Regions from separate parts of the Vibrio sp. 1069 genome, predicted to be linked through region 2. Evidence: predicted binding sites of a transcription regulator. Region 2 holds the regulator's gene; each other region holds the start of a gene.
The links. The regulator CRP, encoded in region 2, controls carbon source genes, mostly activating them, when cyclic AMP is high. The targets are predictions, from matches to a motif close to TGTGANNNNNNTCACA.
Positions count from the first base shown of each region.

Region 1: deoD (purine-nucleoside phosphorylase) is a predicted target of CRP. The motif match lies at 1,318-1,333, and genes of this name have one in related genera.
Region 3: cdd (cytidine deaminase) is a predicted target of CRP. The motif match lies at 2,347-2,362, and genes of this name have one in related genera.

Region 1 covers NZ_JAWOWP010000003.1:32,924-40,841, forward strand. Annotated here, with positions in the region: gene R7040_RS06200 (MerR family transcriptional regulator) at 1-113, opposite strand, end outside; gene R7040_RS06205 (YbgA family protein) at 103-1,053, opposite strand; gene deoD (purine-nucleoside phosphorylase) at 1,452-2,162, shown strand; gene R7040_RS06215 (hypothetical protein) at 2,233-3,702, shown strand; gene R7040_RS06220 (hypothetical protein) at 3,869-5,353, shown strand; gene R7040_RS06225 (GGDEF domain-containing protein) at 5,337-6,920, shown strand; gene R7040_RS06230 (DUF3302 domain-containing protein) at 7,165-7,545, shown strand; gene R7040_RS06235 (HlyD family secretion protein) at 7,545-7,918, shown strand, end outside.
Region 2 covers NZ_JAWOWP010000024.1:24,873-32,790, reverse strand. Annotated here, with positions in the region: gene R7040_RS22330 (phosphoribulokinase) at 1-789, shown strand, start outside; gene crp (cAMP-activated global transcriptional regulator CRP) at 1,030-1,662, shown strand; gene R7040_RS22320 (DUF1338 domain-containing protein) at 1,799-2,590, opposite strand; gene astD (succinylglutamate-semialdehyde dehydrogenase) at 2,839-4,296, opposite strand; gene astA (arginine N-succinyltransferase) at 4,325-5,344, opposite strand; gene R7040_RS22305 (aspartate aminotransferase family protein) at 5,454-6,665, opposite strand; gene R7040_RS22300 (aminodeoxychorismate/anthranilate synthase component II) at 7,027-7,614, opposite strand; gene R7040_RS22295 (ExeM/NucH family extracellular endonuclease) at 7,804-7,918, opposite strand, start outside.
Region 3 covers NZ_JAWOWP010000001.1:356,973-364,890, forward strand. Annotated here, with positions in the region: gene purT (formate-dependent phosphoribosylglycinamide formyltransferase) at 36-1,211, opposite strand; gene cdd (cytidine deaminase) at 1,355-2,242, opposite strand; gene R7040_RS01575 (LrgB family protein) at 2,673-3,350, opposite strand; gene R7040_RS01580 (CidA/LrgA family protein) at 3,352-3,726, opposite strand; gene sbcB (exodeoxyribonuclease I) at 3,782-5,203, opposite strand; gene R7040_RS01590 (L-cystine transporter) at 5,361-6,734, opposite strand; gene R7040_RS01595 (NAD(P)H-binding protein) at 6,935-7,624, opposite strand; gene cobT (nicotinate-nucleotide--dimethylbenzimidazole phosphoribosyltransferase) at 7,873-7,918, shown strand, end outside.

The DNA.
Region 1 (7,918 bases), on a different contig from region 2:
GGTTGGATCAAGTTGTATCTTCGTTGCCAAGCTCTCAGCGTAACTGGTTTTACACCCGTGATTTCTGCGACATCTCGGATCGCGTATAGTTTTTCTTCTGAACTACAAACCATAGCGTAATCTCATCTCCTGCGGATACGGTTCTAAAAACTTCTGTTTTGCTAAATATTCGTCTGGGTAAGTATTTAAGTAATGCTTAATCAATGTAAGTGGTGCTAGCAGAGGCAGCATTCCGATACGGTAGTCGTGAATCACTGTCGCTAACTCTTCTTTTTCTTCTTTAGTTAGTGAGCGTTTGAAGTACCCTTGTAAATGCATCAACACATTTGTGTTATTTTTGCGGCTAGCCCGATTCGTTAACGCCTTCATCAGTCCTAAACGATACTCTTGGTAAAAGTCTTCAATTTCATAATTAGCGACATCAGCGACTAAGCGGCCAAGGGAGCGGTATGACTCTGGGTGGTGTGCCATTAACGTCAGTTTGTAGCGCGAATGAAAGTCGATGATTTTGCCACGAGTAGGCTCACCATCCATCGAGTCGTAAAAGTCATTTAGACAAAATACTCGAGTGATAAAATTTTCTTTCAATACAGGGTCGTTAAGTCTGCCATCCTCTTCAACAGGCAACCAAGGCATTTTTTGCATCAATGTTTGTGTATACAAGCCAACACCTTCTTTCGCAGCACTGTTCTTGCTGTAAACCTTGACTCGCTCCATGCCACAAGTTGGTGACTTAGCACAAACGATGTAACCACAAAGCTGCTCGCTTTGAAGTTCATCTACTTTATTGGCCGAGTAAGTGAGCATATTGTCGGTATGATCATTTTCTGGATTTTTGGTTTCAACCAATGCAACACGCTCTTCATTAGAAACAAGACGAATGGTTGGACGGGGTACTGGCATACCTACGCCGACTTCAGGGCATACCGAAATAAAGTCAAAATACGGGCTAAGCTCTTTAGTCACAAAGTTGCTCACCTTATGACCAGAGTCAAAACGCACTCGTTCACCCAAAACACACGAACTGATACCTACTTTGATCGAAGATTCCATGATGACGCATCCCTATACAAAAAGTTTTGTTGTATAACTTATAGCAAGCCTTTCCAGATTGTACAAGAAAATAAGTTGTACAATTTAATCGTTTTACTTCACTCGAAAGTATTTCGATCAACCAGCTGTCAGAAAAAAGTTTGGCCCAAAAACAAAGAATTTGTGCGCGCAATCGACAAACTGCTCAAAAGCAAATCGATTGCTCTTTTGATTTCAACAGATTTGGTTATCAATAGGAGTTGCAGTTTCTAAATGCGTGGTTTTTGTGACTAAGCTCTCAAGGGGCCACTGTACGTCCCGTTATTATTGCCTCAACGAAAACGAACAAGTTCAACAGAATTGGTAATAGCGTTCTATAATAGAGGCGTTTTATCAAAACAAAACTTTGGAGAGCACTTATGGCAACCCCACACATTAACGCACAACCAGGTGATTTCGCTGAAACAGTTCTAATGCCAGGCGACCCGTTGCGCGCTAAATACATCGCTGAAACGTTCCTAGAAGATGTGAAACAAGTTTGTGACGTTCGCAACATGTTCGGCTTTACTGGCACTTACAAAGGCAAAAAAGTTTCTGTAATGGGCCACGGCATGGGTATCCCGTCTTGCTGTATCTACGTACACGAGCTAATCGCTGAATACGGCGTGAAAAACGTTATCCGTGTGGGTAGCTGTGGTGCAGTACGTGACGACGTGAAACTAATGGACGTTGTTATCGGTATGGGTGCTTCTACAGACTCTAAAGTTAACCGTATCCGTTTCAACAACCACGATTTCGCAGCAATCGCTGATTACGGTCTTCTAGAAGAAGCAGTTAACCAAGCGCGCGCTCAGGAAGTGCCTGTAAAAGTAGGTAACGTATTCTCTGCAGACCTGTTCTACACACCAGAAGCAGACATCTTCGAGAAGATGGAAAAACTAGGCATCCTAGGTGTAGACATGGAAGCGGCTGGTATCTACGGCGTAGCAGCTGACCTAGGCGCGAAAGCACTGACTATCCTGACAGTTTCTGACCACATCATCCGTGGTGAAAAACTAAGCTCAGAAGAGCGTCAGAAGTCGTTCAACGACATGATGAAAGTTGCACTAGAAACTGCAATCAACATCTAAGAACAAATAGTAAGTAATAATTTGCAGCCAGAGTTATGCTGGCTGCCCGAATTATCCCGAGGGGGCGATTGTGTCTAACGGCGAACTGCCAAAAGACGCAGATGGGTTACAACTCAACTTTTGTAAAACATTGGCGTGTGACAACTTTGGATTGAGTGATGCAAAGCGTTACGTTCTGCAACATGCGAACCCTAAGCGTCCGGCGATGGTATGCCGTGAATGTGGAGCTTTCCCCCCCTTACTTAATAATCGCGATGTCGTGAACGAACTTCATCGCCTGCGGCACGTCCACAGTGACGGGTTGCCTGCTTGCCGTAATGATGATTGCGACAACTTTGGACTTTCTGTCCACACTCACAAACACCTCTATCACGCTTTCGGTTACAGTGGCGATCGCCAACGTTACCGCTGTAAAGTGTGTCAAAGTACCTTTGTCGACAAGTGGTCTGGTGCCAACAAGAAGCTTCAATTTCAAGAGAACTTGATGGGTTTATTGTTTACGGGATATTCCGTACGAGAAATCTGCCGCAAGCTTAGTATTAACCCAAAAACCTTTTACGATCATGTTGACCATATAGCTAGCCGCTGCCGCCGCAAGCTGGCAACCATTGATGCGCGCTGGGTAAACCACGCAACGCATTATGAATTGGCCTCAAACTATATTGCATTGCAACCGAACAGCAATAATGGTGTGTATTGGATTGTTTCTGGCGAAGCGCATTCTGGCTATATTCTTTGCCAGCACGTCAATTATTCCGCTGATGAAGAGCCAATCGCAACTCTCGATCATAATCCTTACGATGAGGTGTCTCGTTTTGTTTCCCAGGAGTACGTAGCGGAAGCAAGTGAGCCGCTTGCGGAACCTTCTCATCACCTCAGAGAGCGAATTGACCAAAAATACCAAACAATTTTGGCTCGCGGTAACGTAGAAGACCCTCTTGGTAATCTATCTGTATTTCATTACCCTTCAAAAGGGGCATTAGTCCGTCCGCCATACACCTCGTATGCACACTATTTGCACGTACTTGATATGTGCTGCCCAAACAAACGTGTATCTCTATACATGCCTCAAGATCCCCTACTACGTTCAGCTGCATTGAGCGTTTGTTTACCTCGTATTAAAGAGAAAAGTGTCGACTTGATGTATGTAGAAGAGGACGCTAGTTGGGACATGAGCACTCCCTTTGGCAAAGTCGATATCGCCTATATGAGTTGGTGGCGCGATCGTTGGGCAATCTCTAGTCAAAACGAAAACCACAAAGGCATTTGCTACCTCGCTGGCGATCAAAATGAGCCTGAAAAATGGTTTAACGTTGCGACAACTCGTCATGTGAAGTTTTATCAAAACCGCTTTCAGATTCTTTTCGAAAGCTTCATTAACGAGCCACGTCGCAAATTACGACCTGCTGGTATTTTACCTCTTTTAGATATATTCAGAGCTTGGCATAATTTGTGCTATCAGGATAAACAAGGTCTTACCGCTGCACAAAGGTTGGAAGTCTCTGATGCACCTTTGACAATCAAACAGCTCCTATCGTAGCTATTCTATTGGTAATTTAGATGTAGTAATTAGGGGTTGTAACGGTATACATTACGGCCCCTGATCGTTTACCAAAACGTTATCCGCATCGCTTTGGTAAAGAAACATGCATCTAACCACTTAATATTAGGTGTGATTTCCAGTTCGATAGTCATGGATGTGAACGTTGGATAAAAACCAAATTCAGCTAGAAGATGATCTCACTAAGCTTAAAGGCCAAATAAAATCGGCCCCTAAACATACCTTTAATATTGCGCAGCAATATCGTATCCGCGCGGAACAAATTTTATTTGTGGACGGAGAGATCAAAGCCTTACTCATCATGGCGCAATGCTGTTGGTGCCTAATGGATTACCGACAAGGCTTAAAACTCGTCAAAAACGCTTACAGCAAACAAACACAGCTTGAAACCGACGATCATCTCCCGGAAATTCTCCATCTTTTTGCACTCCAATATTGGGGCCAAGCAAAGTATTATTCCGCGCAACAATATTGGATTAATGCGCTCGAACAATCTGCTCTTGTTGATGATGTTGAAATTCAAATCGAATCTCTAATTGGGCTTGGTAATGTATGGCGCATCACTAATGAACACCAACTTGCCGCTTCAACTCATGAGTTAGCCGTTAAAGTGGCAAACAATGTTCGTATTGCTTGGTTAGAAGGCAAAGCGCGCATCCTATTAGCTTGGGACTATTACTTACTAAATAAGTTTGTCGAGATGCTTACGGTACTGGATGGAGCAACCGAAGTATTAAAAGATCATGATGACAGTACGTGGCAAGCCGAGATCTGGGACTTTAAAGGGTTAGCACTGCTTGGACTAGAACGCCTTGATGCGGCCGAAGAAGCCACCCAAAAAGCCCACCAGCTCGCCATTGAGCATGACCTCGTTTGGATGAAAGCACACTCTTTTATTAGCCGAGCAAGACTTGAGCTTTTGCGCCAAAATACAGACAGCGCTGCCAAGTTGCTACTTGCAGCAGAAGAGTCTGCACTCAGTTTCGACCACGGTGAGCTACTCAGCCAAATTTGCTTCCAACAATCACGAGTCGCTGAAGAACAAGGTGACTTTGAATCTGCGTTTAACGCGTTCAAGAAATACCGTAAGCACGCACTCAAAATGCTCAAAGAACAAACTCATCGAATCAGCATGGATAAAGCAAGAGGCTCTAAACGCCAACTAGAGCAGCGAGCACGTAAGCTGATCAATCATATTCGCTCTCAACACGAATACGACCCTGAAAAACAGTTCTCTAATGTCGTTTCTGAGACCTACTGGTGGGAACAGTTAGTTTTGTTTAAAACGGAGCTCAAACGCTCTAACCACGCCATCATTATGATTCAGCATTCAAACCCCGAAGTTCTCGATGTTTGTACCGAGCTCGTTCATGCATTGACAACCTCCAGCGACCTCATCTCGAGAATTTCCAGTAACAGGCTAGCAATGTTAATTGCAGAAAAAGGTCAAGCAGCAGAAGAGGTCTACCGCACTGTCCAAGCGATGTTAGACATCTATCCATGGAAGCGACGCGGAATCAAAGGCCCGAAACCGATACTGTATTTGCAAGATATCCTGACCTTCCCATTCACGTTAGAACAGCTCGAAGAAAGTTATATTGAGGTAATGAAGAATGGAACAACTGCTTAGCAAGGTGACTGACGCAGGTATCGATCCTTCTTCCGTTTCAGGTGAAGAAGCGATTACGCTATGGGAACACATAGGGTTACATATTGCGTCAACAAACCGAGAGAAAGCGCATTGCTATATCATTAGCGCCGAGTATCGAAGAGAGATCAAACAGCTCAACGACAGCATTAGTGAATTGAAACAAGCGCTTGAGTTGCTTGTTTTACCAGAAGATGTAGAAGATATTCTTTCTGTGAAAGCAAGCTTGAGTGAGCGTTTAGTTGAAGTAGGTGACTACAATGCGGCATTAACCGAGTATGTTGCTTCAACCAATATCGCCGTCGAGTACGGCTATATTGATGAGTACGTATTGGCCATTATTGGAATGGGTAATTTATGCGATGCCTATGGGGATCACCAACGTGCATTACGTTATTATCAAAAAATAGATGCTATCGATCACGCTATTGGCAGTCGATCCCTACGCCTTCGTTACAAGCTGTACATGCTTGCCTGTTATATCAGCTTGAACCGTACCGCAGACGCCAAAGAGCTGTTGAGTGAATGTGAAGAACTGAGCATTCTCGTCAGTGATAAAAACCTCGCCGCACAAATTCACCTCTACCGAGCCAAATTACATCGTCTGCAAGAAGACTACCCCAATGCGTTGCTGGCTATTTCGAATGTTCAGTATACAACGGGTAGTGCCACGACATACTGGTTATCCACGATGGTCAAAATTGAGACTGCGTATTGTCTAAACGGTGTAGGGCACACTTCTTTAGCTAATTTAACGTTGGACTCCATCAGTAAAAGGATTCAAAAGCAGCTATCTCCTATCGTTACTCAGCATTTTTATAACGCGATGAGTCAAGTTTACGCCTCTCAAGGGTTGTATCAAGAAGCATTAAATTGTGAAAAAAAAGCGCATAGAATCGAATCTGATCTTGTAAAACATATTCCGATCGGTGAGTTAGGGTCTGCTCAACTACGCCGACTTTCACGCTTTGAGTTACAACTCAAACTCATTTTGTCAGAGCTAGAAAACAAAGAACTAAAAGAAACCACCAAGCAGCATAAAAATACTGTTGCTCAGCTGCAGCAGGACGTCTTTACCGATCCACTTACGTCTTTACACAACCGACGCTGGTTAGAAGTTAAACTAAAAGATCTACTTCTGCACGATACTGCATTTGCATTGATGGTCATCGATATCGATCACTTCAAATCCATCAATGACGAACTAAGCCACTTGGTGGGCGACAAAGCGATCAAAAGTGTGTCACAGGAACTGGCGTCCTACTTCAGATTTAAAGGCGCATCGTGCGTACGATTTGGTGGTGAAGAGTTCCTCGTGATCCTTGAGAATACCCAACTGGAACGCGCAGAAATGCATGCCGAGAATTATCGTGAACGGATTTATCAATATGGTTGGGAGGATATTCTTGGTGAACGGGGGCTGACCGTATCCATAGGGATTACCTTGCATCGAGAAGGCGAGAATACTCAGCGAACTTTTTATCGTGCAGACAAAGCTCTTTATCGCGCCAAAGCCAACGGCAGAAACCAAGTCTGTACCGAACTTTAAACCATGCCCCGGTTGACATCTGGGGCTTTGTTATACTTTTTACTTATCCTTCCTCTATCACTTCACTGTTTGTTTAAATAAGTACTCAGCAACACCTTAACTGCCAATAAACATCAGTGGATACTTACATCGCATAAACATAATTCCTACATAAAAACCGCTTGATTCATCTGTAGTTAAGACAAATACTTAAATTGTTAATTTACGTAGATTTTCCATTTCGCAATAAGCACAGGTAGGTAAGATGTTTCTAGACTATTTTGCACTTGGGTTACTCATCTTCGTTGCTTTAGTGATCTTTTACGGAATCATTGTCATTCATGATATTCCATATGAAATCGCCAAAGAGAGAGAGCACCCGCACCAAGACGCAATTCACTACGCTGGCTGGGTCAGCCTTTTCACTTTGCATGCGCTGTGGCCATTTTTATGGATCTGGGCAACATTATGGCGCAAGGAACGCGGCTGGGGTTTTAAACAACTAGAACAAGAAACACACGACATTCATCACCGCCTTGAAGAACTCATCGATGAAGTCAACGAACTCAAAAACGAAGTATCGATGTTGAAACAACAAAAGATTCAGCAAAAGCCTTTGCCTGAACAAAGTAAAGAGGACGAATAATGGACTTATTGCTGATTCTGACTTACGCCGCTCTTTGTATTGCCATTTTTAAAATTTTCAATATTCCTCTAAACAAATGGACCGTTCCAACCGCCGTACTTGGCGGCGTAGTGTTAGTGGGCACACTCGTGCTGCTTATGAACTACAACCACCCATTTACTCAATTAGGTAACCAAGTGTTCCCGACTACGCCTATCGTCTCTGGCGTGCGTGGCCGCGTGGTGGAAGTGCCAGTCCAGGCCAACCAACCGCTCAAAACGGGCGATATTCTTTTCAAAATCGATCCTGTGCCTTTTGAAGCAGAAGTTGCTCGCCTTAAAGCGAAAGTCAAAGAAGCAAGCCAAGGTGCCCTGGGTTTAGAGTCTGATCTAAG
Region 2 (7,918 bases):
ATGTTCAATATGATGAACGTTAAACCCGCATGGGTTGAAGGCGATAGCTTCCATCGCTTTACTCGCCCAGAGATGGACATCGAAATCCGCAAAGCCCGCGAGCAAGGTCGACACATTAGCTACTTTGGCCCACAAGCTAATGACTTCCCGGGATTAGAAGAGTTTTTCCGTAAGTTCGGGCATGACGGCACTGGCAGCGTGCGCCGTTATCTGCACACGTTTGACGAAGCGGTTCCCTACAATCAAATGCCAGGCACGTTTACACCGTGGCAAGACTTACCCGAAAACAGCGACGTGCTGTTTTATGAAGGGTTACATGGTGGCGTGGTCGATGGCGATGTTAATGTTGCTCAACATGTGGATTTCTTAATTGGCATGGTGCCGATTGTGAACTTAGAGTGGATCCAAAAATTCGTACGTGACACTCGCGATCGCGGCCATTCGCGTGAAGCGGTAATGGACTCAATCGTGCGATCCATGGACGATTACCTCAACTATATCACTCCGCAGTTTTCTCGTACTCACATCAACTTCCAGCGCGTACCGACCGTTGATACTTCCAACCCACTTAATGCAAAAGGCATCCCTAGTTTGGATGAGAGTTTTGTGGTGATTCGCCTACGCGGTATCAAGAATGTCGACTTCCCATATCTGCTGGCCATGATTGATGGCTCATTCATGTCACGCCACAACACGATTGTCGTACCCGGCGGTAAGATGAGCTTTGCAATGGAGCTCATAGTTCGGCCTATCCTACAACAGCTCATCGAAACAGGGAAAATTGGCTAAAAACCTGCCTGCGAAGATGTTTACTTTTCATACCGTGATCATGTGCACAGTTTTGCTTACAAAATCTCAATCATGGCACGATTAAAATCAAGAAATCGTTTTCGAAAAAGGATACTATTTCTTACCGAAACACAAGAGAGCTTGCAGCATATAAAAAGTGCTCTTATTCTAGTAGGCCTAATTCAGGCTTAGCTAAAATATGGATAGCGCAAGCGTACCCTGCAGAGGAAGTGAGATATTATGGTTCTAGGTAAACCTCAAACCGACCCAACATTAGAGTGGTTTCTTTCACACTGTCATATTCATAAGTACCCTTCAAAGAGCACGCTAATTCACGCGGGCGAAAAGGCAGAAACTTTGTACTACATCGTTAAAGGTTCTGTTGCGGTTCTTATCAAAGACGAAGAAGGTAAGGAGATGATCCTTTCTTACCTAAACCAAGGAGACTTTATTGGTGAACTTGGTCTATTCGAGGAAGACCAAGAGCGCACAGCTTGGGTTCGTGCTAAATCTCCTTGTGAAGTTGCTGAAATTTCTTTCAAGAAGTTCCGTCAGCTTATCCAAGTAAACCCAGACATCCTAATGCGTCTTTCTGCGCAGATGGCTCGTCGTCTTCAAGTAACTAGCCAAAAAGTGGGTGACCTGGCGTTCCTAGACGTAACTGGTCGTATCGCTCAGACGCTTCTGAACCTTGCAAAACAACCAGACGCAATGACTCACCCAGACGGCATGCAAATCAAGATCACTCGTCAAGAAATCGGTCAAATTGTTGGCTGTTCTCGTGAGACAGTAGGTCGTATCTTGAAGATGCTAGAAGAGCAGAACCTAATCTCTGCTCACGGTAAAACCATCGTGGTTTACGGTACTCGTTAATCTCGAACTAGAGTGACACGAACAAAATTATAAAAGCCACCAATGGCAACATTGGTGGCTTTTTATTTACTCATGACCAAATGAGATAGGGTGCAGCGAACACTAATGAGTAAGCTTAACAGGTTAACCCTAAAACTTAGCCATTCGTACTTTCAAAGATTTTGTCAGCTGAAGCGGCCACGAAACCTGGGTACAAATCACCATTTTCCATCGGATAGCGCTTAGCAAATTCATAAAACCCGCCAGGGATAATTTCAGTGCCTTCGCTAAAACGAACCGCTACTTTATCTGCCATGGTCGATGACTGCTCTAGCAACACCTCAGGAGTGCCCTTCACTTCACCACCATTTTCATTAATGGTAAACCCAGCGGTACGCAGATGATCGTTTACCTGCTTCACTTCTTCATATTCATTGAGCTGGTTAACGCTCACCGTGAAGTGGTTTGCTCCGTAACCATGCGCCGCAAGCCAAGATGCGTACTCACTTTCTTTAGCCAACGTTTGGTAATCAGCAAAGCTTAAATCCCACAAGCGTCCACCATGTAAGAATGCGCTATCTTTCAGCTTGTCAGCATCGATTTGTGCCACCAAATTTTTCACAATCTCTTGTAGCTCAGGCGAGCACTCTTCAACTTTTAGCTCACTAATAAATACTTTAGGTTGCTTCGGATCTGGGTGCTCATAGTGCTTAGCAACCAGCTTTTTGCTTTCGAAAATGTAATCACCACACGCCTTGTAACCAATAGCTACAAATGGCTTAGCTAGAGTTTCAATACCAAGAGGCGCGATATTGAAGGTACGTAAAGCTATATGATCATTAATCAGAGGCTCATCTTCTTGAAGCAGCTGATGCACTTTAGCCGCCGAAGGGCAAAGACGTTGAATGTAATCTTGCCATAGCGATTCAAATAACACATCGGGCGTCATAACGACTCCTTGTTACGAGATGTAGAGTTTAAAGGTAAGCGGAAGTTGGCTGCTCGTTCACAACAAAAGTTGTCCAGAATAATGAACGAGCAACCATCAACCTGTGACGGTAAATGCCAGTCAGTCAACACGCTTTTCCGAGTCTTTGCTCACTTTTCGTGTTCTGCCAACGATCACTACAACCCATACCTAAATGATGCGCCGGCAAGGTGAGCCGCAATGCATAGTTGCGACTCTATTATTAAAACTTATAGCGCTACACCTGGACTCAATGTTGCAGGCAAGACAGTTTCTTGACCTTCCATTGATGCCATTGGGTACGCACAGTAATCTGCTGCGTAGTAAGCGCTTGGGCGCAAGTTACCCGACGCCCCCGGACCACCAAATGGCGCATCACCGCTTGCCCCAGTAAGCTGGCGGTTACGGTTCACGATTCCTGCACGAATGTGGTCAACGAAGTATTCCCATTCTTGGTCGTCGGTTGAAACCAAACCAGCAGATAAGCCAAAGCGCGTATCGTTTGCTAGCGCCACGGCTTTGTCTAATCCTTCGTAGCGCACCACTTGCAGAAGTGGGCCGAAGTACTCTTCATCTGGTAACTCAGCAATGTTCGTTACATCAATGATGCCTGGAGAAACAAACGCCGCCTCTCCTGCTTTCGCTTCAATCAAGCTTTCACCGCCAAGAGACTGTAGATTAGCTTGTGCATCAAGAATAAACTTGGCTGCCGCGACCGAAATTTGCGGTCCCATAAATGGCGCAGGTTCTGCAAATGGTTGGTCTACGCGAATATTGCGTGTCGCTTCAATGAGTGTGGTGATAAGCGCATCGCCTTTTTCACCCAATGGCACATACAAACGACGAGCACACGTACAACGCTGCCCAGCACTGATAAACGCTGACTGGATGATGGTGTAAACCGTGGCATCCAAATCACCATATTTATCAGAGATCACCATCGGGTTATTACCACCCATTTCTAGTGCGAGCATCTTGCCCGGTTGACCCGCAAATTGACGGTGTAATACATGCCCCGTATTCGCGCTACCCGTAAACAGTACGCCATCAATGCCTTTAGCGTCAGCGAGGGCGATACCAGTTTCTTTCGCGCCTTGGACAAGGTTAATCACGCCTTTCGGCAGACCGGCTTCTTCCCATAGCTTCATTGCCAATTCACCCGTCCATGGCGTTTGCTCAGACGGTTTGAAGACTACCGTGTTACCAGCCAATAGCGCAGGCACAATGTGACCATTTGGTAGGTGGCCTGGGAAGTTGTAAGGACCAAACACCGCCATCACGCCCAATGGGCGGTGGCGCAATACGATTTGGTTGCCTGCTGCTTCACGGCTCGCCTCACCAGTGCGGTCATGATAAGCGCGAATAGAAATCGCAATTTTACCTGCCATCGCTGCCGCTTCGGTACGTGTTTCCCAGATTGGCTTGCCGGTTTCTTTGGCAATCACTTCAGCGATTTTTTCGCTGTTCTCTTTTACTTTCTCAGCAAAAGCCAACACGATCGCCTCACGCTCTGCAAATGGACGCTTTTTCCAGTCAATAAACGCTTCACGCGCTGCAGATACCGCCTGGTTCACCTGCTCTGCCGTTGCACCTTTGCCTTGCCAGATTACTTCTTGGTTGTACGGCGACAGAGACGTAAATGCTTCACCCTGACCTTGTACCCACTCACCTGCAATCCAATGTGTCATTGTTTCTATCCTTAAATTCTGTCGTCTGTTACTGCGGAAGAAGGCGAACGAAATCCCCTTCTTCAACCGAAAGTGCATCCGCAACGTCTGGTGCAATCATCACGCTTTGTGTTTCTGCGTCATACGCCGCTTTAGTGACTGTCGCACGGAAGTTCTCGAAAGATGAATTACACATCAAGAAGTCTTGTGTGCTGGAATGTTCAGAGATTTTGACTTGCGCACGGAATGAATGACGTACCGACTCAATATTACGCAGATCACACTCAACCGTTGGGCCACCGTCGAAGATGTCGACGTAGCCTCGGTTGGTAAAACCTTCACGCTCAAGCAGCTTCAGCGCTGGACGCGTGTTGTCATGTACTTGACCAATCACGGCTTGCGCTTCTGGGCTGAGCAGATTGATGTAAATAGGCAGTTTCGGCATCAAGTCGGCGATAAAGCCTTTCTTGCCGATACCTGTCAGGTAATCTGCAAGAGTGAAATCGATAGAGAAGAAATGCTCTTGAAGCCATTGCCAGAATGGTGAATTACCCTCGTCGTCTGAAACGCCACGCATCTCCGCAAAGATCGTTTCAGAGAAGCGCTCTGGGTGCTCTGCCATCATTAGGAAACGACACTTCGACATTAGACGACCATTCAGACCTTGGCGGAATTTCTCACGCAAGAACAAGGTACAAATTTCGCTGTTACCCGTGTAGTTATTACCAAAAGTAAGCAGTTTAACGACGTTGTTAACGCCAAGCTTTGGCGACGAGTGCACAACTTTACTAATGTGATATGAGTAAAATGGGACATCCCAGCCGATAGATGCTTCGATTCCGGTGGTACCCGCAACCTCACCCGTTTCAGAGTCAAAGCCAACCATCAGGTAGCCTTCATCGCCTGGTTCTGCCACATCTGGCTTACCAAAGCTGTACTCTGAATGTTTGATTCGATTGGTTAACAGTTCTTCGTTAACCGGTAGAGATGTAAATCCGTGACCAGACTCCACCGCACAAGTGTGCAGTGCGTCGTAATCCGACATCGCGATAGGGCGAACTACTAGCATCAATACTCCCTCCAGATGCAAGAAGATCCTAACTATATTGTAGGAACAATTCCCCCATCAGAGATCCTTGACGGGGGTGTCTGCGTTGACGTTTAAACTGATATCGCGCTTAAACTAAAGTCGCGATCGCTTTATCCAGTTTCGCCAAGCCTTCTTCAATTTCTTGTTGTGTGATAACGAGTGATGGTGTGAAACGTACGACATTGGCACCCGCAACCAATACCATGAGACCTTGTTTACCTGCAGCAACCAGCACGTCACGCGCACGGCCTTGCCATTCTTCATTTAGTGCAGCGCCAAGTAATAGGCCTTGACCGCGCACTTCTGAGAAGATGTTGTACTTCGCGTTGATCTTCTCTAGACCTTCACGGAACATTGCTTCGCGTTCTAGTACACCAGCCAAAACCTCTGGCTTAGTGACTTCATTTACAACCGCTTCTGCAACCGCACACGCTAGTGGGTTACCGCCATATGTAGAACCGTGAGTGCCCACTTTCATGTGCTCTGCCAATTTTGCTGTCGTTAGCATTGCACCGATTGGGAAACCGCCACCAAGTGATTTCGCAGTACTTAGAATATCTGGCGTGATACCTAAACCTTGGTAAGCGTAGAAGTTACCTGTTCGGCCATTACCAGTTTGCACTTCATCGAAGATCAGTAAGGCGTTGTGTTTGTCACACAGCTCGCGAACCGCTTGAGCGAACTCAGGCGTTGGTGGCACGATGCCGCCTTCACCTTGTAATGGCTCCATCATGACCGCACAAGTACGATCAGACATGTGTGCTTGTAAAGCTTCGATATCGTTGTAAGGAAGGTGTGTCACGTCGCCTGGCTTAGGACCGAAGCCGTCAGAGTATGCCGCTTGGCCACCAACCGTTACGGTAAAGAATGTACGACCGTGGAAACCTTGTTTGAATGCAATGATTTCAGATTTCTCAGTACCATGAACGTCTGCTGCATAACGACGTGCCAGCTTCAAAGCGGCTTCGTTTGCTTCTGCGCCAGAGTTAGCAAAGAACACACGCTCAGCAAAACTCACTTCTGTTAGCTTTTTCGCCAGACGAAGGGCTGGTTCGTTCGTCATAACGTTACTTAAGTGCCAAAGCTTGTTAGCTTGCTCTGTTAGTGCGTTTACCATTACTGGATGACAATGGCCAAGACAGCTCACTGCAATACCACCAGCAAAGTCGATGTATTCATTACCTTCCTGATCCCAAACACGTGAACCTTTACCTTTAACAGGGATCATTTCCATCGGGTTATAGCAAGGTACCATTACCTCATCGAATAAACCGCGCTCTACTTTAATTTCCGTTGTCATTGCACATTCCTTCTTGATACCGCATGCGTAGCAGATAAGCGAATTTAACCGGCTCTCTTTGCCAGCAAATAATGTTTTGCATTTAAGCTATTGCGGCATTGTATTTACATTTAATTAACCATTTCAATAGTGATTTATTCTTTTCGTTCTCGAAAGCAACTTCCATTAATCACTGCTTATGACTATTTATGCATCAAGAAAGTAAAATAGAGAAGTGATTTTTTATAAATGTTATGTAATACAGGGGATAGAAGGTTTAAAAAGACATGAATAGACAAAGAGACTCGAGAGAATCGCATAGTTTTGCAATCTGCTCACCTCAGCAAAAAGATGAATGATTTGTTAAGAAAAGTGATCGCGATCAGATCGCTTTGCGTGCTAAAAAGTTCGCAAGCAACTCGTGACCTTGCTCAGTTTTGATTGATTCTGGGTGGAACTGCACCGCATCAATTGGCAAGGCTTTATGTTGGTAACCCATTATTTCATCCATGCTTCCGTCCGGCAGTTCTGTCCATGCAGTCAGTTCAAACACGTCGGGTAAAGTACCGTTTTTCACCACAAGAGAGTGATAACGGGTTACCGTGAGTGGGTTATTCAGATTTTTAAACACACTACGACCGTTATGACGAATCGGTGAGGTCTTACCGTGCATCACTTGTCGTGCACGTACCACTTCACCCCCAAACACTTGCGCTATCGCTTGATGGCCAAGGCAAACACCCAATATTGGAAGCTTACCAGCGAAGTGTTCTATCGCTTTCAGTGAAATACCTGCTTCGTTCGGCGTACATGGCCCTGGCGAGATCACCAAATGAGTTGGGTTGAGCGCCTCAATGCCTTGGATATCGATTTCATCGTTACGCACCACCTTTACGTCTGCACCAAGCTCGCAGAAGTATTGGTAAAGGTTGTAGGTAAAAGAGTCGTAGTTATCGATGATCAACAACATAAAGGGTCGGTTGCTCCAATCCGTTTTGGCAATGCTTACGTAGTGAATCGCCACGTTCGTGACAATCAAGGGCGGTATTTTGCTATACCAAGCAAGAAAGGCAAGTTTTTGCTGAATAAAAAGGCCAGCATAGGCTGGCCTTTGGTCTTTACAGTTATTTAGGAACTGTTTGTCAGGAAGTAAATTCGCTTAGCGGCGACGACGGAATAAGCCGAGACCTAGCAGCGCAAATAGAGCACCAAAACCAAACGAACCACCATCTGAATCCTTCGACCCTTCTGTTCCAGCTTCAGTTTGCGTCATT
Region 3 (7,918 bases), on a different contig from region 2:
TTGAGCTGCGCTATTTTTGTATGAGTGGTTCGTATTTAATAAATGATATTCACTTTTGAAGCACTTTCAACAGCATCTTGAACGGCTTCTTCGGTGGTTTTTCGTCGCGTAAGGACAACACCTAAACGGCGGCGGCCATCGATTTCTGGCTTACCGAATAGACGAACTTGTGTTTGAGGTTGAGCTAAAGCTTTGCTTAGGTTTTCAAAGCGAATGTTTGTGGAAGTTCCTTGTCCAAGAATAACAGCAGACGCAGATGGGCCATATTGCACAATATTATTAATTGGCATTCCGGTAAACGCGAGCACGTGGAGAGCAAACTCAGACATTTCCTGTGAAATCATTGTAACCATGCCCGTATCGTGAGGGCGAGGAGAGACCTCATTGAAAATGACTTTATCGCCTTTGACAAACAGCTCTACACCAAAGATGCCGTAGCCACCGAGCGCGTTTACCACTTTCTCAGCCGTGTATTCAGCTGCTTTTACTGCGTTTTCTGACATAGTTTGCGGTTGCCATGATTCGCGGTAGTCGCCATCTTCCTGACGATGACCAATTGGAGCACAGAAATGCACACCGTCAACGGCTCTGATGGTCAATAAAGTGATTTCGTAATCGAAGTCGATAAAACCTTCCACGATAACGCGACCTGCACCCGTACGTCCGCCTTCCTGAGCGTAATCCCATGCTTTTGTAACGTCGTCTTCGGTCTTGATAACACTTTGCCCTTTACCGGAAGAGCTCATCACTGGCTTCACCACGCACGGAATACCCACATGCTCAACCGCGGCTTTGAAGTCTTCAAAGTTATCTGCAAAACGATAAGGTGAAGTCGTCAATTCCAGTTCTTCTGCTGCCAAACGTCGGATACCTTCACGATTCATTGTTAGCCTGGTTGCCTTAGCGGTTGGAACAACATTCAGTCCTTTTTCTTCAAGCTCTACCAGTTTGCCGGTTGCGATGGCTTCAATTTCTGGTACGACGTAAGTAGGTTGTTCCTTCGTAATAACTTCTTCTAAGGCGTTCCCATCTAACATGTCGATAACATAACTACGGTGAGCGACTTGCATCGCTGGAGCATTGGCATAGCGATCACAAGCAATCACTTCTAAACCAAGTCTCTGGCATTCAATGGCGACTTCTTTACCGAGTTCGCCAGAGCCTAAAAGTAATACACGGGTAGCATTTGCGCTAGTTGCAGTGCCAAACATAGTGTTCCCTTACAAAATAGAGTGATGAGACAGAAATTGCAGGAGATCATACTGAAGTTTTATGACAAAGCAAACGTTTGCTTTTGGTTTTTAGGTAATAAAAAAGCTCTACATGTTGTAGAGCTTTTTGTTGAATTTGTCGTTTATACGTTGACAAAACTAAGCGGAATATCTGGATTCAACGCTTCCAACGTTGATTGCGTATCGGCTAAGTGACTGATCTTACCTTCAGAGTTTTCTACCAATGCAGCGGCTTTGATGCTGTCAAAGTTTTCACCCGCAAGTAAAACTTGGATTAGCGCAACTTGTAGCGGTGGCAAGCTAGGATTAAACGCTGCATTTTCTGCATAAGCGCCTTGGAATACACGGCCGCTAGTCATCTCTAATGCTAAACCACTCAAGTTGTTGGTGTATGGAGAGTGGCTCATGTTCATCGCTTCAACTGCACTTTGGATGAGTGCGTCTTCATCATCACATGAGAATTGGTGTTTAACTTCTGCCATTAAGCCGGACTCGATACCGAGATCGTTTGGTCCAAAGGCTTCAGGCAGGTATTCATGAAGTGACTTTTCTTCGCGTTCTGGGAGCTGGATTTTAAGCTCGTTTGCGGTAGATAACTCATTCATGAACTGGCGGCAGTGACCACATGGGCTGAAGTTGATAGTGATATCCTTAACACCACGTTCGCCTTTCATCCAAGCATGGCTAATCGCAGACTGCTCTGCGTGAACCGTTTGACCCAACTGTACACCAAAGAATTCCATGTTGGCACCGAAGTAAAGGCGACCTGAAAGGCCACGAACGATAGCGCCGACATAAAAGTCAGAAAGGGGAGCATAGGAGTACGCTGCGGCAAAAGGAAGTAGCGCAACACGAAGCTCTTTGTCTGATAGACCGGTAGCTGAAAGCAACTGCTCAAATTGTTGAACTGAAAGCGTAGCATCAAAATCATCAGCTTGGATGATAGGAGCAAGTTGTTTGGAAAGTGCTTCTGGAGCGCCTGCTAGCGCCTGTTCAATGCGACTTTTCATGTTGAATCCTTGTTATTGCATGGACAGTTATTCTATGTGAAAGATAGAAATGTTCCGTGCGTTAGATCACGATAAATAATGCAATTGATAATTCTGTTACATAATTAGAGTGAGCTCACACATGTATTCGATTGCACAGGTGTGAAGCGTTATCTCCGTCTCACAATTAACCATATCAGTATATATTCATATGACCAAGGAGCAGGAGTATGTTACTAACGCGACTTTTACCGCTATGCTACTTTATGCCTACGTAATCTAGAGCGAGTGGTAGCACCTAGAATGCTAATGCTATGAATGTATATCTCGATCAAGTCCCTTCACGATATTACTGGGTGAGGTTGATAGATAAGATAGGGTTTTGAAAAGGGTAAGGAAGAAGCGGAAAGGCTACGGCCTGCCGGAAGGAGGGCAGACCGAGAGCGCTTAACTATTGATATAGCCAGACAGCCAAAGCAAAAAAGCTTGGAGCCAAAATAGAAGTTATGATCCCACATAAAACCAATGCGAGTGATGAGAACGCGGCATCTATGGGCTGTTTCTCTGCACAAGTAGCGGTGCCTAAGGCATGAGAGACTGTACCCATTGTCAGACCACGTGCAATCGGGTGTTTAATTCCAATCAAATTGTAAATTGGGTATGCCAAAATTGCGCCCAATAAACCGACAATCAGAACCAAGATCGCTGCAACGGCGGCTTCACCACCGAGGTGACTCGATATTTCCATCGCTATTGGTGTAGTGACGGACTTACCCACTAGACTCGCGATTAAACTGATATCCGCTTTGAAAGCGACTGCGATCAAGGTGGTTGTCATCATCGACATCACACTGCCTACTGTGCAAGCAAAAGTGATGATTCGCCAGTTTGCTTTAATTTGTGGTAGTTGTTCATATAGTGGATAAGCCAGAGCAACTACGGCTGGTTGAAGTAAAAAACTGATCCCTTCGTTATCCGCATAATACGTTTCAAACGGTACATTTAAGTAAGTAAGCAAAGGAATGAGCACTGCAATACTGATCAGCAAAGGATTTGCTAGAGGATTATTCACTTTGATTGCAATTTGGCGCGCGACAAGAAAAACCGCAATGGTAACAACTAACCACATATCAGTGCTTCTCCTTTAACAAGTAGTCCAGCAGCCAAGCGAGGCTGACTAGTACAATGAGTGAGCCTCCAACTGCGCTAGCAATGATAGGGAGGGCATTAGCGAGTAGCATATCGAAATGTTGCATTAATCCCACGCTGATAGGAACGAACAATAAGATCATATAGCGTATAAATAGCGTGGCGCCCGGTTTGACCCAGTCGACTTTTACAAGCCCAAGAGTCATGGAGAAAAACAGTACGAGCATACCGATGACACTTCCTGGAACGGAAACGCCAGTGAACTTTTGAATGGTAATTCCGATGCCAAGTGCTCCCATGATGAGGAAGATTGAAATGAGCAGTTGGATCAGTTGTAAGAATCGTTCTTTAATCATTTTGACAGTATATAAACAACAAGCACACCATAAGGTGCGCTTGTATTAGGAGGAGTTAGGAAGCTAAGCTCTCTACATAACGGTACACGGATTTTAATATCGCAATCTTCTTTTCGTCACTTTCATGTTCGTGAACTAAGTTTTCTAAATTCAGCATGTACTCTTCAATTTGGCTTTCAAACACTTCTCGACAGTGTAATGCCCAGCGTCTTTGTTCTTGCTCGTCTAATGTGCCTGGGAAGTTACGCGCACGATAGCGGAACAATAGAGGTTTAATGCGCTTGTCATCAAATTCAATGTCCAATGCGGCAAGATTATTCGGATCGGTTTCGCGAATGATATCCATAGCTGCGCGATCAGCCGGAGAAAAGAACCCGTCGTAAAGTTGTGTATCGACGTCATCACTTTTATCGAATTTACGCTCGACGGAAAAGAGGCTAATCAGCTTTTCTCTAATTTCAGGATGTTGGCGCAACAAAGCGAGATTAGCGAGACATTGTTGGCGATCAATGCCAATAGACTCCGCATTTTCAGCCGTTAACGTTTTTGCAGGGGCGAGAATAGGGCATTTGTTCAAATGAACTAGTTTAACTGGCACTGGTAGCAATTCACCAAGATCTTCGCGCTTAGTGTAGAGTCTTTCGTGCAGCTCTTCTGCGGATAGCTCAAGAATAGGTTGAGGGTCTTTCGCTAAATCGATGGTGATAACGGCGTTATTATTGGTTGGATGCCAAGCAACAGGCACAATCCAGCTAGTGTACTGGCATTCGCGCCCTAGCATGCCTGAAACGTGCATCAACGGTGTCATGTTGACGATGTCGACTAAATCATTGAGCTTGCGCTTTTGGCGCATAGAAAAAAAGTAATCAAACAATTTTGGTTGCGCTGCTTTTACTTTCTTTGCCATTTCGATAGTCGCAACCACATCTGCCATGGCATCGTGCGCGTTACTATGTTCTATGCCGTTAGCCACAGACAAGTGTTCTAATTTAAAGCTAGTGAAGCCATCTTCGTTTTCTGGCCATTCTACGCCTTCTGGGCGAAGGGCATGGCACGCGCGTAGTACATCGAGTAAATCCCAACGTGAGTTACCGTTTTGCCAACTCCATGCGTATGGATCGATGAAGTTGCGATAACAAGTATAACGGGTCACTTCGTCATCAAAGCGAATGCTGTTGTAGCCTAAACTGGTAGTATTTGGTTTTGCGAGTTCAGCGTGAATCTTAGCGATAAACTCTGGCTCAGAAAGGCCCTCTTGCACCGTTTTTTGCGGAGTAATACCAGTAATAAGCGCAGCTTCAGGAGACGGAAGATAATCAGCCGGTGGTTGACAGTACATGACTAAAGGCTCGCCGATGATATTAAAGTTTTCATCTGTACGAACACCAGCGAACTGGCTTGGGCGATCTTTCGCGGGGTTGGTTCCCCATGTCTCATAATCAAAGAAGAAAAAAGTGGGCTGATTATCTTGGTGCATTCTGCTTACCGTTTACAAAACCGATGACAGTATTAGACCATTCAACGCCTTGACTAGCAACGAAAGATGCAAGTTGAATTTTTGAAAATGAAAAAAGCCGATGGCGAACCATCGGCTTGATATTTTACGTTTTATCGCTTTGGAAGGAATTTGAGTTCTATGCTCGTGTTTCTTCCAATGTTGCTTCACTTTCTGGTGACTTCAGCACTCGGCTAGCAATTGTACCCGCAGTCATTGAACCTGAAACGTTTAGTGCGGTACGTGCCATGTCAATCAATGGTTCAATAGAGATAAGCAGCGCCGCGATGGTCACAGGTAAGCCCATTGCAGGAAGAACAATCAAGGCTGCAAACGTCGCACCGCCGCCGACACCTGCAATACCAAATGAGCTGATGGTGATAATCGCAATCAATGACAGGATAAAGTGAAGATCCAGAGGGTTGATACCCATTGTCGGAGCTACCATCACTGCAAGCATTGCAGGATAGATACCCGCACAGCCGTTTTGGCCGATAGTGGCACCAAACGATGCTGATAGGTTTGCAATCGCTGGTGGAACGTTAAGCTTGGTGATTTGCGCTTCTACGTTTAGTGGGATCGTTGCTGCTGAGCTACGAGATGTAAACGCGAAGGTCAGTACAGGCCAGATTTTCTTAAAGTATTCCGCAGGGCTAACGCCGACAAAAGAGACTAATACACCGTGAACAACAAACATCAGTGCGATAGCAACATAAGACGCCACAATGAAGCCAAATAGGTTTAAGATGTCGCCTGCGCTTGATGTCGCTACCACTTTTGCCATCAGTGCTGCGATGCCGTATGGCGTTAGCGCCATGATCATCTTCACTAATCGCATAACGATTGACTGAGCTGCTTCTACGAAAGTACGAATAGGTGATTCCAACTCTGCTTTTTCCATCATCACTTTACGAGCGGCGATACCAGTTAACACGCCGAAAATCACAACAGCGATAATTGATGTCGAGCGAGCACCTGTTAGATCAGCAAATGGGTTGGTTGGAATGAAGCTAACTAGCATTTGAGGAATAGTTAGGTCACTTACTGTACCAGCACGGCTTTCTAAAACGGCGATACGAGCGGTTTCACGCGCGCCTTCAGTTAAACCTTCTGCTGAAAGGCCAAATGTCGTTGTCACCAAGATACCGATAAGTGCAGCAATTGCAGTCGTTACTAGAAGAACAGAGATGGTCAGGCCAGAAATTTTACCTAATGATCCACCTTTCTCCAATTTAACAACTGCAGAGATCATCGATACCAATACTAGTGGCATGATGACCATTTTCAGTAGACCAACGTAGCCACTGCCTACAATGCCTACCCATTCAAGTGTTTGAGCAATAGCGCTGTTGCCTTCACCGTGAATGAGTTGCAAAGCAAGACCAAAAAGAGAACCGGTAACAAGACCGATCAAAACGAGACGTGAAAGAGTGTGTTTCTTTTGTTGTTGATTAAATAGAAAGAACAATATGCCAACAAAGACGGCTAGAGAGGCTATCACTGCAAAATTCATAATTTGACCTTATCAACCAGCCGAAGTGGCGGTTGTTTTTTATACGGGGTTTTATACGGATTTATTTATGGAGCGTAAGATAACGCTCGTGATATAACTTTAAAAATGACAAACGGGTATTAGCTAGATCTAAAATGAATATAAAAACGAGATCTAAGTCGCATGAGAGTGTGAATTAGCACGTTAATTGTACAAAATGGTTATTCGTAGTGATGCAGTAAGTCACGCATTTCTTTCCTTTGTAAGTAAACCACCGAGTCTTCTTGATAACTGAAAAGTTGATAAATCATCGCTTTGGCGACATCTTCCGCTCGAATAGGTAAGAAGTTGGACAGTTTGCCAAGCATGAGTGGGCGAATTACCTTAAACAGAGTTTGCACTAACTTCTCGTCCGTTCTTGGGTTTTGACGTTGACCAACAAGCGGGCCTGGGCGAACAAACACGATTTCCTCAAAACCCATAGCTTCGATTCTTTGTTCCATTTGTCCTTTACAGGCTAAGTAATGGGATGGTGATTTACTATTTGCACCAAGGCTAGAAACAACCGCAAGGCGTTTGACTCCGATCGTTTTCATCTGTTGGGCGACTTTACACACCAGATCAACATCTACTCTACGTAAATTATCCTTACTGCCTGCTTGCTTAAGGGTCGTGCCTAAACAGATAAAGCCGATGGTTGGTGTTGGTTGGTTCTCATCCCATTGGTGGATAGAAAGGTCTGCATCAATGAGAGGAATAAGCTTGTTGTCCACATCTAGGACGCCATCGAGTGGGCGGCGAGAAAGATAATATAATGTTCCAACACCTGATTGATTTATGAGGTTTGCAATGACTTTTGAGCCTACTAAGCCAGTTGCACCGGCGATGATTGAGCAGGTGTTGTTATCCATATCTTTTCTTCTATATGGGAATATAGTCTAAGCTATTGTAGCGGATTTCAACGAGTTACTTATAATCTCGTGCAAGAAAGGTGAGACGCTCTGCGAACTCGGCAGACTATCCTGAGATAAACTTGATTAGCGCTGCCCCAATTGGATGCAAGTGTATACAATAGTGGGCGCGCAAAAACTGTCGCTGAACAAGACCTCTTGAACAACAGAACACCTCTCACCCAGATAACATCAAAGGAACGTAAAAAATGGATGACTCTTTTGCTGCGGAGATACAAGCACGCATAGATAACA